3 regions of the Shewanella mytili genome follow, and region 3 is predicted to be linked to each of the others. Evidence: predicted binding sites of a transcription regulator. Region 3 holds the regulator's gene; each other region holds the start of a gene.
The links. Region 3 encodes LexA, which represses DNA repair genes until DNA is damaged. Its sites were predicted from a motif close to TACTGTATNNNNATACAGTA; they were not measured.

Region 1 (4,291 bases), on a different contig from region 3:
TCGTTATTCGGCATGATTTTGCACGGTTGCGATAATGAGTCTTTGATTATGCAGCTGTTTCACTAAGTTGATGGTTTTAACGCCTGTCATGCAACTGTCATTAAAAAGTCATAGAATTTTCACTGCACCGACGAATACTGACCCACAATAACTGTGTTGCCACTACATTGGAGCAAACCATGAAACTGAAACAGCTTGCAAGCGCCATTGCGCTGACCGCAGGTTTATTCTCTGCGGCGGGCATGGCCGAGGTGGATAAATCCCTGCCAAATTATGAGAAAACCAGCGGAGTCTCAGGTAATTTCTCATCTGTCGGCTCTGATACACTGGCGAACATGATGACGCTGTGGGCCGAAGAATTTAAGCACATGTACCCCAACGTGAATGTGCAGATCCAGGCTGCGGGGTCTTCTACTGCGCCACCAGCATTGACGGAAGGCACCTCCCAGTTCGGCCCCATGAGCCGCGCCATGAAGCCTAATGAAGTGGAATCTTTTGAAAAACATTACGGTTACAAGCCAACCCGCATTCGGGTGGCCATTGACGCTCTGGCGGTTTTTGTCCATAAGGATAACCCGGTGAACGGGCTGAGCATGGCACAGGTTGACGGTATCTTTTCTTCCACTCACAAGTGTGGCTCTGGTGACTACACCCGTTGGGGCGACATCGGTTTGAGCGGCAACTGGGCATCCCGTGATATCCAGCTCTATGGCCGTAACTCCGTATCGGGCACTTATGGCTTTTTCAAAGAGCATGCCCTGTGCAAGGGTGACTTCAAGCCTAACGTGAATGAACAGCCCGGCAGTGCATCTGTTGTGCAGTCAGTCTCACAATCCTTGAATGCGGTGGGTTATTCCGGTATCGGTTACAAGACCGCCGGGGTCAAAGCGGTGGCCATCTCCAAAAAAGGTGATGACTATATTGCCGCGACCGCGGAAAATGCCGCCAACGGTACTTACCCGCTGTCCCGTTACTTGTATGTTTACGTGAACAAACACCCCAACCAGGCATTGCCGCCCATGCAGCGTGAGTTCCTGCGCTTTATTCTGTCCAAGCAAGGGCAGGACATTGTGGAAAAAGACGGTTATGTGCCGTTGCCAAAAAGCGTGATTGCCAAAGATCTCGCCAAGGCCGGCATTACCCTGTAAGTGACGCCTGATTGATGACAAACCCCGCTGATGTTCGCGGGGTTTGTTTTTTGTCAGATGTTCATGGAGAACAAATCGGCGGCGCGGGATTGCATGAACTCAATGAATAACCGTACTTTTAACGGCTGCTGTCCCCGTTGGTGATACAGCAATGATATGCGGCGTTTTTCCCCGTTCCATTCCGGCAATAGGATTTCCAGCGATCCTTCATGCAGCTGTTTTTTTACAAATAATTCAGGCCCATAAAGAATGCCACTGCCATGTTCCGTGGCACGGATGGCGCCGTTAAGATCCGTCAGGGTCAAATTGGCCGGCCCATCATAATAAAATGCATCCCCGTTGGCATGGCGCAATGTCCAGTTAAAAAACGGCCAGGCTTTAATGATGCGGTGTTGATACAGCTGCTGGGGATGCTGCAGCATGGGGGCCTGTTGCAGGTAGCGCGGTGCGGCCACCATGCGGTAATTCAGTATGCCCAAAGAGCAGGATACCCAGGATGAGTCGGGTTGGGTGCCACCCACAATGGCCACATCTATCGCTTTGTCTATCAGATCAAACTCTTCGTTGCTTTGGGCAATATGCAGCTGAATGTCCGGATATAAGTCGCAAAACTCCGTGAGGGTGTCAATCAGCAGATTGGCAATGATGGAGATGGGGGCCGCCAGGCGCAGGGTGCCTTCAGGTTTTTCAGGACTGCCGCTGTGGCTCAGGGTGTCAAACTGGGCCACCACTTCCTGATATTTCTGAAACAGCGCCAATCCCTCTTCGGTGAGCCGTAATTTTCGGGTGCTGCGCATCAATAGCTGCCGGTTGAGCTGCTCTTCCAAACGGGCCAACTTGCGGCTTACCGTGGCTACCGGCATATCCAGATGACGGGCGGCGGCGGAGAAACTCCCAGCATTTACCAAATGGACATAAAGGTAGATAAGCTGAAGTTCCGGGGTTGGCTGCATGATGGTTCTCAATGTGACGGCTGAAACAGGCTACCATAATAACGGATTGCTCAAAAACAGTGAAACGGCTTCCCGGCGAGAAGCGCCATATTACGGCTGACGAGCTGTCATGAAGAATTAATACACCACTATTTACTGTATAAAAAATCAGTATATACTGTTCATTAATACAGTGCTTTGGGGATATTTTATGCTTTGCCAACTCAGCATCAACAATTTTGCCATTGTGCGTTTTCTGGAGCTGGATTTTCGTGACGGTATGACCAGTATCACCGGCGAAACCGGCGCCGGGAAGTCCATTGCCATCGACGCCTTAGGCTTGTGTCTTGGTAACCGGGCCGATGCCGGTAATGTGCGCGCCGGGGCGGATAAGGCCGAAGTGAGTGCGCGTTTTTCGCTGGCGGACATTCCGCTGGCCAAACGCTGGCTGGAAGACAATGACCTGGAGTTGGATGACGAATGCATTTTACGCAGAACCATTAACAGTGACGGCCGCTCACGGGCCTACATTAATGGTAATCCGGTGCCGCTGGCCCAACTGAAATCGTTGGGGCCGTTACTGGTGGGCATCCATGGGCAGCACGCCCACCATGCCCTGTTGAAAAGCGAGCAGCAATTGGTGCTGCTGGACAGCTATGCCAACCACCGATTACTGCAAGAAGCCGTTAGCCGGGCCCATCAGAATTGGCGACAACACGAGCAACAGCAGCAGGCGTTATTACACTCCCAGCAACAGCGCCTTGCCCGTAAACAGCTGTTGCGTTATCAGGTGGAAGAGCTCAATCAATTTGCATTGGGCGAGCAGGAATTTACCGAACTAGAACAGGAACACAAAAAGCTGGCCAATGGCACGGCGTTGCTGGAAGCCTGTGAAAACGGCATTTTTTTGCTCAGTGACGGGGATGATGTGAACGTGGAGTCCTTGCTCAATAAGGCGGTGCACATTGCCAGCGAGCTGGAAAGCATGGATCCCAAACTGGCAAGCATTGGCACCATGCTCAGTGAAGCGTTAATCCAGGTGCAAGAAAGCAGCAGTGAACTGCAACGCTACCGGGATCGGCTGGAGATGGACCCTGAAGTGTTTGCACAGATAGAGCAGCGCTTGTCCCAGGCGATGATGCTCAGCCGTAAACACCATGTGCCGCCCGCCGCCTTGTATCAGCATCATCAGGCTCTGTTACAGGAGCTGGCAACCCTGGATGGTGATGAGTCCCGGCTGGAAGAGGTGGAACGGCAGTTGGCCGCCAGTCGTGAGCATTATTTTGCACAGGCACAAAAACTGAGCCACAGCCGCCAGCGCTACGCCCGGGAGCTGGAAAAACTGGTGACCGCTTCCATCCGCGAGCTGAACATGCCCAAGGCCAAGTTTGAAATTGCAGTGACTTTCAATGAGCAGCAGCTGCATGCACAAGGCTGCGATCATGTGGAATTTCGGGTGAGCACCAACCCGGGGCAACCTTTGGAGAGCATGGCAAAAGTGGCCTCCGGCGGTGAGTTGTCTCGCATCGGTTTGGGCATACAGGTGATTACCGCCCGTAAAGTGGCCACCCCCACATTGATTTTTGATGAAGTGGATGTGGGCATTTCCGGCCCGACGGCTGCGGTTGTGGGCCGCATGCTGCGCGCATTGGGCGAGTCTACCCAAGTGCTGTGCGTAACCCATTTGCCCCAGGTGGCCGGTAACGGCCATCAGCACATGTTTGTGGCCAAGCACAGTAAAGGCGCCAGTACCGAGACCTCCATGGTGGCACTTAACCGGGAGCAGCGGGTACAGGAGCTGGCGCGATTATTGGGCGGTGACACCATTACCGACAATACCCTGGCCAATGCCCGGGAGTTGCTGACGGCTTGAATGTGAGATAACCCGACACTTGTGTTATTGGCCAACCGACTGGCGCTGGCGGCGGCAGTTCAGGGCAGGATGGTGGTAGTTGTCGCTGTTGCTGATGTGGCAATAATGGATGGCATAACCCCTTGGGCAGTAACAGCGTGAGTCAGCATGGCCGGTCAGGCACCGGCCATTACTGTTTACAAGGCGCCTTTGCTACAGCGCCTGCTGGTGGTTAACGCTTGCAGCTCAATTAAGGGTGATGCCGATATTGGAGACACCGGCCGCCACAATCTCTTTGCGCAGCTCTTTGATAAAGTCCGCCTTGGGGTGGGGCTGCTCTTCCACAATGGTCAGCAGGT
Region 2 (4,291 bases), on a different contig from region 3:
GTGTGATGACGGGCGGTGTACCCCACATTATCCAGGTCGTTATGCTTGCCGCCGGCACGAACACAACGCTGCGCGGTGGTTGCGCGGCTGTAGCTGCGTTTTTCATTGCCAAGAAACACGTCTTTGAATTGGTTCATCCCGGCATTGGTAAACAGCAGTGTAGGGTCATTACCCGGTACTAAAGAACTACTGTCTACTACCTGGTGACCGTTCTTTCGGAAAAACTCCAGAAAAGCACTTCGCAGTGCGGCGGTGGTCTGATACATGAAATCGTCCTGAATAACTTAGGCTGTAATCTACAAATAGGGCCTGCGACAAGAAGCGCAGAAGCATTTGTTACACGTAATAGTTAATAGCCCGCCATTATAAGCGTGCAGGCACAGAATACCAATCAGAATCACGTGGCAAAGCCCCGCCGTCACCCAATCAAGTCCCATGCACAATGGCAACCAATACAGCACAGCCCAATGCTGACCATCGTCATCCCAAACAGCCAAGGGAAAGGCGCAAAAATCAAAGATGTTGCCCGCCGCCATATCCGTTCATCAACATGAAACCCTGTTACATGACATGGCCGGCAAACCGTCACAAACGCAACAAAAGGCTTAGTAAAGAGGGTGGTGGGTAAATAGAGAATTGATAAATGACGGGGTGTGTAGTGATCACTAAAGAGATGGCAATAGCACTGACAGGCGCTGCAGTTTTAAACCCCTTGGGCAGCGCCCTGGCCTCTCATGGGGAGTTTTACATGACAACACCATGACAACATCATGAAAACGCAACACGACACCTAAAGCGTTATGCCTCGGGGTCATCATCCAGCGCGGCAGCTATTTGCTCGTAATTGAACCCCTGTCCGGATAAATGACGCATACGACGGGCACGCTCTTTGGCATCCACGCCCTTGTTGTCAGCACCGAATTTTTTCAGTGCCCGAGCCTTGGCCAACTGCACCCAGTCACAATCCGCAGCAGCCAACGCCATTTCAACCGTTTCTTTGGTCAGGCCTTTTTGCAGGGCAGTCTGCCGAATTCTTACCGGGCCGTGGCCTTTGGCAATTTGCCCGCGTATCAGCATGGCGGCATAACGCTGGTCATCCACAACGCCCTGCTGCTCCAACGCATCCAGTAACGGCGCTATGTCCAACTTGGCAAAGCCTTTATCCAGCAGTCGGGCGCATAACTGCCCCCGGCTGTAATCGCGGCGCGCCAATAGCGTCACCGCGGCATCCTTGACTGACTCGCTCAGAAGATTTCTCCGGTTTCCATATCCACATTATCTTCGGGAGTGGCAGCTGGCGCTGTGGCCGCATCCGCCCCTTTATGCAGCAACATTTCGCGTAGCTTGCGCTCAATCTCTTGCGCTATTTCAGGGTTTTCCCGCAGGAACTTACCGGCATTGGCACGCCCCTGACCAATTTTATCCCCTTGATAGCTATACCAGGCACCTGATTTTTCAACCAATTTGTGGGTTACCCCCAAATCGACCAGCTCCCCTACACGATTAATCCCCTGGCCATAAAGGATTTGAAACTCCGCTTGTTTGAAAGGCGCTGCCACCTTGTTTTTCACCACTTTGACGCGGGTTTCATTACCCACGACTTCATCGCCTTCTTTAATCGAGCCGGTGCGGCGGATATCCAAACGGACGGAAGCGTAGAATTTCAGGGCATTACCACCGGTGGTGGTTTCAGGGTTACCGAACATCACCCCGATTTTCATGCGGATTTGGTTAATGAAAATCAGCAAGGTATTGGATTGTTTCAGATTACCCGCCAACTTACGCATGGCCTGGCTCATCATGCGGGCTGCCAGCCCCATGTGGGAATCACCAATCTCCCCTTCAATTTCTGCTTTAGGGGTCAAGGCGGCAACCGAGTCCACGATAATCACATCCACCGCGCCGCTGCGGGTCAAGGCATCACAGATTTCCAATGCCTGCTCGCCGGTATCCGGCTGGGAACACAGTAGATTATCGATATCGACCCCTAGCTTGCGGGCATAAATCGGGTCAAGCGCGTGTTCGGCATCAATAAAGGCACACACTTTACCTTCCCGCTGTGCGGCGGCAATCACTTCCAGCGTCAAGGTGGTTTTCCCGGAGGATTCAGGGCCGTAGATTTCTACGATGCGTCCCAAGGGTAAGCCGCCGGCGCCCAAGGCGACATCCAGCGAGAGTGAACCGGTGGAAATGGTTTCCACGTCCATGCTTCTGTCTTCACCCAATTTCATAATCGAGCCTTTGCCAAACTGTTTTTCAATCTGGCCCAGCACAGCGTTTAACGCTTTCTCTTTGTTCGGATCAATCTTCATTCTGGTTCCCTCTTGGCACAACCTGCGCGTTGTGAAATGCCTGTCATCACCCGGGCGGGCAAAAATCGCTTCAACATTACGTCAGTAGTATACTGTACAATCATACAGTATCAACCCCTGTGCATGATTAATTTAGCGATGACTATCCAAGGGCCAGCAGCGTTTCATCAAAGTCATCCGCTTACCGGTTTGGCAGACAAAATTTACGATGCTGAACTTCATCCCCTGCAAATACCTGTTAATATTGCCAGTTAAATTGCGGGTTTATTCCCGAGTAACCAGAAGAAGAACTGCGCTAGCATATGATGCAAAATTCAGCTGCCAATCCCGGTATCGATCTCGAAAAGCACACGCCCATGATGCGGCAATATCTCACCATGAAAGCACAGCATAACGACATGTTGCTGTTTTACCGCATGGGGGATTTTTATGAACTTTTTTATGACGACGCTCGGCGCGCCTCTGAACTGCTGGGCATCTCCCTAACCGCACGCGGCAAGAGTGGCGGAGATCCCATCCCCATGGCCGGGATCCCTTATCATGCCGTAGAGAGCTACCTGGCAAAGTTGGTGCAACAGGGGGAATCCGTTGCCATTTGTGAACAGGTGGGAGACCCGGCATTGGCCAAAGGGCCAGTGGAGCGCAAGGTGGTGCGCATTGTAACCCCCGGTACACTGACCGATGAAGCCCTGCTGCAAGAGCGGCAAGATAACCTGCTGGCCGCCGTCTATGACGGCACAAACGGTTTTGGCTATGCCACGCTGGATGTGGCCTCCGGGCGTTTTATCATCACAGAGCTTGATACGCTTGAAAGCCTTGAAGCCGAACTGCAACGCACCAAGCCCGCCGAGTTGCTGTACAGCGAAGACTTTGCTCCCCAGCAACTGCTTGACAGCATTAAGGGAAAACGTCGCCGTCCCGAGTGGGAGTTTGATTTTGACACGGCCATGCGTTTATTGCTGGAACAATTTGGCACCAAGGATTTACGTGGTTTCGGCATTCAAAAGGCCCGGCTTTCATTACAGGCGGCAGGCTGCTTGATGCAGTATGTGCGTGACACCCAGCGCACGGCCCTGCCCCACATCAATGCCATTCACCAATGCAACCCCAGCGACAGCATAGTGCTGGATGCGGCCACCCGGCGTAATCTGGAGCTGACCCAAAACCTGTCCGGCGGACGGGAACATACACTGGCCGCCGTACTGGATGCCACCGCCACCCCCATGGGCAGCCGCATGTTGCAACGCTGGATCCATCAGCCGTTACGCCAACGGCCATTGATTGAAGCGCGGCACAATGCCGTGGCCGAATTGCTCTCCACGGGAACCTACGAATCGCTGCATCCTTTGCTCAAATCACTGGGGGATGTAGAGCGCATTATCGCCCGGCTAGCCATCCGCAATGCCCGTCCCCGGGATTTGGCACGTTTACGCCAGGCACTGGCTCTGTTGCCGGATATCCAGCAACAGATGACCAAACTGCAGCAAGCCCATTTGCAACAGATCAAACAACAACTGGGCGAGTTTCCGGAGACGCTGTCACTGTTGCAACGGGCCATTGTGGATAATCCGCCGGTGTTAATTCGTGATGGTGGCGTTATTCGGGAAGGGTACCATGCCGAGCTGGATGAATGGCGCCGCTTAAGTGACGGGGCCACTGATTACTTGCAACAGCTGGAAGTGCGGGAAAAGGAACGCACCGGCATTGCCACGTTGAAGGTGGGTTTTAACCGGGTGCATGGCTATTACATTGAAGTGTCCCGCGGCCAGTCCGACTTGGTACCCATGAGTTACCAACGGCGCCAGACCCTGAAAAACACGGAACGCTACATCATTCCCGAACTCAAGGAATATGAAGAAAAAGTGCTGTCCAGCCAGGGGAAAGCGCTGGCGCTGGAAAAACAGCTCTGGGATGAATTGTTTGATTTGCTGTTGCCCCAACTCCACGCCCTGCAATGTTTTGCCATTGCCGCCGCCGAG
Region 3 (4,291 bases):
TGCCCTTTTTGGCGTTGGCCCATTGGAAAACCTTTGTGGCACGGCTGAAGCAAGACCCGCAAATTGTCATTTTGCTGGTATGGGTGGGGCTGGTGATTTTATTTTTCAGCATCAGTCCCGGCAAACGTAACCTGTATATTTTACCTGCGTTGCCCATGGCAGCGTTGGTGATGGCCGCCGCTTTGCAAGGGGTGGGGCAGCGGCGCTGGTTTGAATGGCTGGTGTCAGGGCTGTTGTGGTTCGTCACCGCCGTGGTGGCGATCGTCGGGGTGATGGCCGTTATCGAGTCTCCCTGGCTGCTGAGAAAACTGGCGGATTATACCGATGATGTCCGCCACTTTGGCTATATGCTATTGACCATGGCGGCGCTGTGGCTGGTGGTGTTATGGAAAAGCCGTCACGGTTTTTCATTGGTTCGCGCCGGGGTGGTTACCTTTATTGGCTGGATGGTGTTTACCAGTTGGGGTTCCCTGTTACTGGATGCCGTACGTACCCCAAAAGCCGTTTTGCAGCATACCGCAGAGGTGGTTGGTGCTGATGCCCAACTGGGGTTGGTGCATTTCAAAGAGCAGTTCATTCTGTTTTCACCGCTGGATATTACCCACTTCAGTTATCTGGCACCGGTGGCAGAGCAGGAGCGCAATGCCTGGCGCTGGTTGCAGCAAGGCCAGAAACGCTATCTGCTGGTGGCTGATAATGAAAAACTCAGCTGTTTTGATATGAGCAAGGGCCGAAACATGGGAAGGGCACATCGGCGTAATTGGTTCCTGTTGGAGCCAGATGCCATGCTGCCCACATGTACTGCTCCCGAGCGGGTGAGCGTTTATTACACCCCACATCCCGGACACTGGCTGAAAGAGTAATTACCGCCCGATATGAAATGGGTCAAAGGCATAACGTCATTTTGCATTTCGTGGTGTCATAAAAAACGCAGCGGATGCTGCGTTTTTTATGGGGTTAACTCGTACTTAAACCAAGAGTTAAACCATGAGTAAAGCTTCGAGGCCTGCAACGTTATCCTGTATTCCAATGCGCCATTTTACTCGCCGTAAAGTGGTGCAGTGGCCCTCCCGGCAAATCGGCTTTAGTGCACGGCTTGCAGTTTGGGAAACAACGAGGCCGGCTCTGCGGCCATCGGGTTGTTTTCCAGCACTATGCCCATGGCCCTGGCGCTTTTGGCCACCAGTTGCAAGCGGCGCTTGTCTTTGTGATCCAGCTGTTCCACCCAGCTTATCACCGCACTGGAGGTACCGCTGGTCAGGGCTTTTTCCATGGCCCATAAGGCTTCCACTTCATCCCGGGCCCGCACCAATAACACTCGGTCCATGCGCACGCCGGCATCTGCCAGCAACTCTTTATAGCCGATGGCGTTTTCCGGGTTAATCAGCACAATCCAGCGGCCAAGCTGACTTAAGCGGGCCAGCTGCGTACTGAGTTGCTGCAGCTCCTGTCGTCCCTGAGAGTGAGTGACAAGGCTGGTAATTTCCGTTTGCTGCCAGCTGTGCTCAGCCACATAGGCAGCATCCTGCCATAGTCCGGGGTGCTCCGGGGCCTTTCCCATGAGAGTGCTCATAACCAGTCTCCGTTGCGGATGATTCCCACTGCCAGACCTTCAATGGTCAAGGGCTGACAGCTCAGGTCAACGCGGATCGGTTGGTATTCGTCATTTTCCGGATGCAGCAGTACAATGTTGCCCTTTTTCTCAAAGCGCTTCACGGTCACATCATCATCCACCCGGGCAACCACCACCTGGCCGTTGTGGGCATCTTGCATTTTGTGTACTGCCAGCAAGTCGCCTTCCAGAATGCCGATGTTTTTCATGCTGTCACCACGAACCCGCAGCAGAAAATCGGCACTGGGGTGGAACATGGCAGGGTCCACCTGATAATACTGTTCAACATGTTCCTGGGCGAGAATCGGCTCGCCGGCCGCAACCTGGCCAATCAGCGGCAGCCCGGTTTCTTCCGGCTGTTCTTCTTCCATGGGCAGGCGCAGCCCACGGGAGGTGCCGGGCATAATCTCAATGCAGCCTTTTTTGGCCAGCGCCTTGAGGTGTTCCTCTGCCGCATTGGCACTTTTAAAGCCCAGCCGGCTGGCAATTTCTGCGCGGGTAGGGGGCATGCCGGTTTCGGCAATGTTGGTTTTAATCAACTCCAGGATTTGCGCCTGTCGTGGTGTCAGCGGTCTCATGTTGATTCCTGTTTTTTCATACAGTAACTGTTAGTATATACAGTATTTTGAGCAGTGCAAGTATTAACCAATTGTCAGACTGTTGGATAAGCCTTGGCTTATTCTGGTATTCTACCGAGTTATTGATTGGGGTTTAGATGCTATAAAAAACGATGTCCAAACACGACTCACTCTGGCGCTCTTCGTGGCGCTGGCTGCAGCGGCAGCTGGTTCATTCTGTGGTGGTGCCACAGGATCCATTCACTGATTTGAATCTGGATCCCTCCAAACCCATGGCGTATGTCATGAAAACCGAATCCCAAAGCGATATTGCCGCGCTGGCGGACGTTACCGACAAACTGGGGCTGCCAAGCCCTTATGAAACGCTACAGGTGAACGGCGTGGCGTTGCCGCGAGTAGTATGCCTGGAAGGTGCCAAGCCGTTGCTGGGCGCCCGCAAGGACGACATGCCGTTTCTGCACTGTTTTACCCAACTGCTCAATTTGCATAAATCCGACAAGACCCTGGACATCCAACTGGTGCCGGTGAGCTTGTATTGGGGGCGAACCCCCGGCAAGGAAGACGACACCATGCGGGCGGCGGTGTTTGAGCGGGAAAGTCCCACCTGGCTGCGCAAATTCTGGATGATCCTGTTCCTCGGGCGGGACAATTTTGTGCAGTTCTCCAATGCGGTATCGTTGCGCTGGATGGCGGATCAGCACGGTACAGACAAAGCCATTGCCCATAAGCTCTCCCGGGTGGCGCGGGTGCATTTTCGTCGCCAGCGTAAGGTGATGACCGGCCCGGTATTGCCTAATCGGCAAGCCCTGTTTGCCGATTTGCTCCATAGCGATGCGCTGCAAAAAGCGATTTTGGAAGAGGCCGGCAGCAAAAACATCCCGGAGGCGGAAGCCAGAGCCCGGGCAGAATCTTATCTTGATGAAATTGCCGCTGATTATTCAGACAGCCTGATCCGCATCAGCAAACGGTTGCTGACCTGGCTGTGGCATAAATTGTACTGGGGCATTTCCATTCGCGGCGCCGAACATGTGCGGCAACTGCACCGCGACGGCCACGAAATCGTGTATGTGCCTTGTCATCGCAGCCACATGGATTATCTGCTGCTGTCGTACCTGTTGTATTTTGAAGGCATGGTGCCGCCCCATATTGCGGCGGGCATCAACCTGAATTTCTGGCCCGCCGGGCCAATTTTTCGCCGTGGCGGCGCCTTTTTCATCCGTCGCAGTTTCAATGGCAACAAGTTGTACACCACCGTGTTTAAGGAATACCTCGGGCAGCTGTTTGCCAAGGGCTATTCAGTAGAATACTTTACCGAAGGTGGACGCTCCCGTACCGGGCGGCTTCTGGCGCCCAAAACCGGCATGCTGGCGATGACGGTCAACTCCGTGCTGCGAGGCATCAACCGTCCGGTCACGCTGGTGCCGGTGTATCTGGGGTACGATCACGTGATGGAGGTGGCCACTTACCTCAAAGAGCTCAGTGGTCGCAAAAAGCAGAAAGAGTCCGTGTGGCAAGTGCTTGGTGCAGTACGTAAGCTGGGCAATTTTGGCCGGGTGTACGTGAATTTTGGCGAACCCATCAACCTGCAACATTTCTTAACCACAGCGGCACCTAGCTGGCGGGATGAAACGTCAGAAGATCCGGAGCAGAAACCGTTATGGCTCACCCCGGTGGTGAATGATCTGGCCAATCAGGTGATGACCCATATCAACGATGCCGCAGCAGCAACAGCGGTATCGCTAACCAGTCTGGTGTTGCTTTCCACCAAACAGCATGCGCTGGAGCGGCAACAGCTTGAAGCCCAGCTGGACTTCTATCTGGAACTGTTACGTCAGGTGCCTTATACCGGATTCAGTTCGGTCGCCGATGGCAACGGCCAGGAGTTGCTGCGCCAAGGGATAGCGCTGAACAAATTCTGTGTGGCAAATGACGGCCTGGGGGACATTGTGTCACTGGATGAGCGCGTAGCCATCACCATGACTTACTACCGCAATAACGTGCTGCATTTGTTTGTGGTGCCCGCATTGCTTGCCAACTGCCTGCTCAAGCTGCAATTGACCAGCCGTAATCAGCTGCAGGCGGTACTGCAGCCATTTTATGC

Region 1: a site for LexA is predicted at 2,257-2,276, ahead of recN (DNA repair protein RecN). Genes of this name have one in related genera too.
Region 2: a site for LexA is predicted at 2,403-2,422, ahead of recA (recombinase RecA). Genes of this name have one in related genera too.

Annotation. Positions count from the first base shown of each region.
Region 1 covers NZ_JBKOUD010000004.1:71,833-76,123, reverse strand. Annotated here, with positions in the region: gene ACIDEJ_RS05930 (PstS family phosphate ABC transporter substrate-binding protein) at 180-1,148, shown strand; gene ACIDEJ_RS05925 (LysR family transcriptional regulator) at 1,202-2,101, opposite strand; gene recN (DNA repair protein RecN) at 2,292-3,953, shown strand; gene ACIDEJ_RS05915 (YjaG family protein) at 4,179-4,291, opposite strand, start outside.
Region 2 covers NZ_JBKOUD010000004.1:49,191-53,481, forward strand. Annotated here, with positions in the region: gene alaS (alanine--tRNA ligase) at 1-266, opposite strand, end outside; gene ACIDEJ_RS05830 (regulatory protein RecX) at 799-1,221, opposite strand; gene recA (recombinase RecA) at 1,245-2,312, opposite strand; gene mutS (DNA mismatch repair protein MutS) at 2,618-4,291, shown strand, end outside.
Region 3 covers NZ_JBKOUD010000011.1:88,621-92,911, reverse strand. Annotated here, with positions in the region: gene ACIDEJ_RS11745 (ArnT family glycosyltransferase) at 1-863, shown strand, start outside; gene ACIDEJ_RS11740 (cell division inhibitor SulA) at 1,085-1,573, opposite strand; gene lexA (transcriptional repressor LexA) at 1,570-2,190, opposite strand; gene plsB (glycerol-3-phosphate 1-O-acyltransferase PlsB) at 2,343-4,291, shown strand, end outside.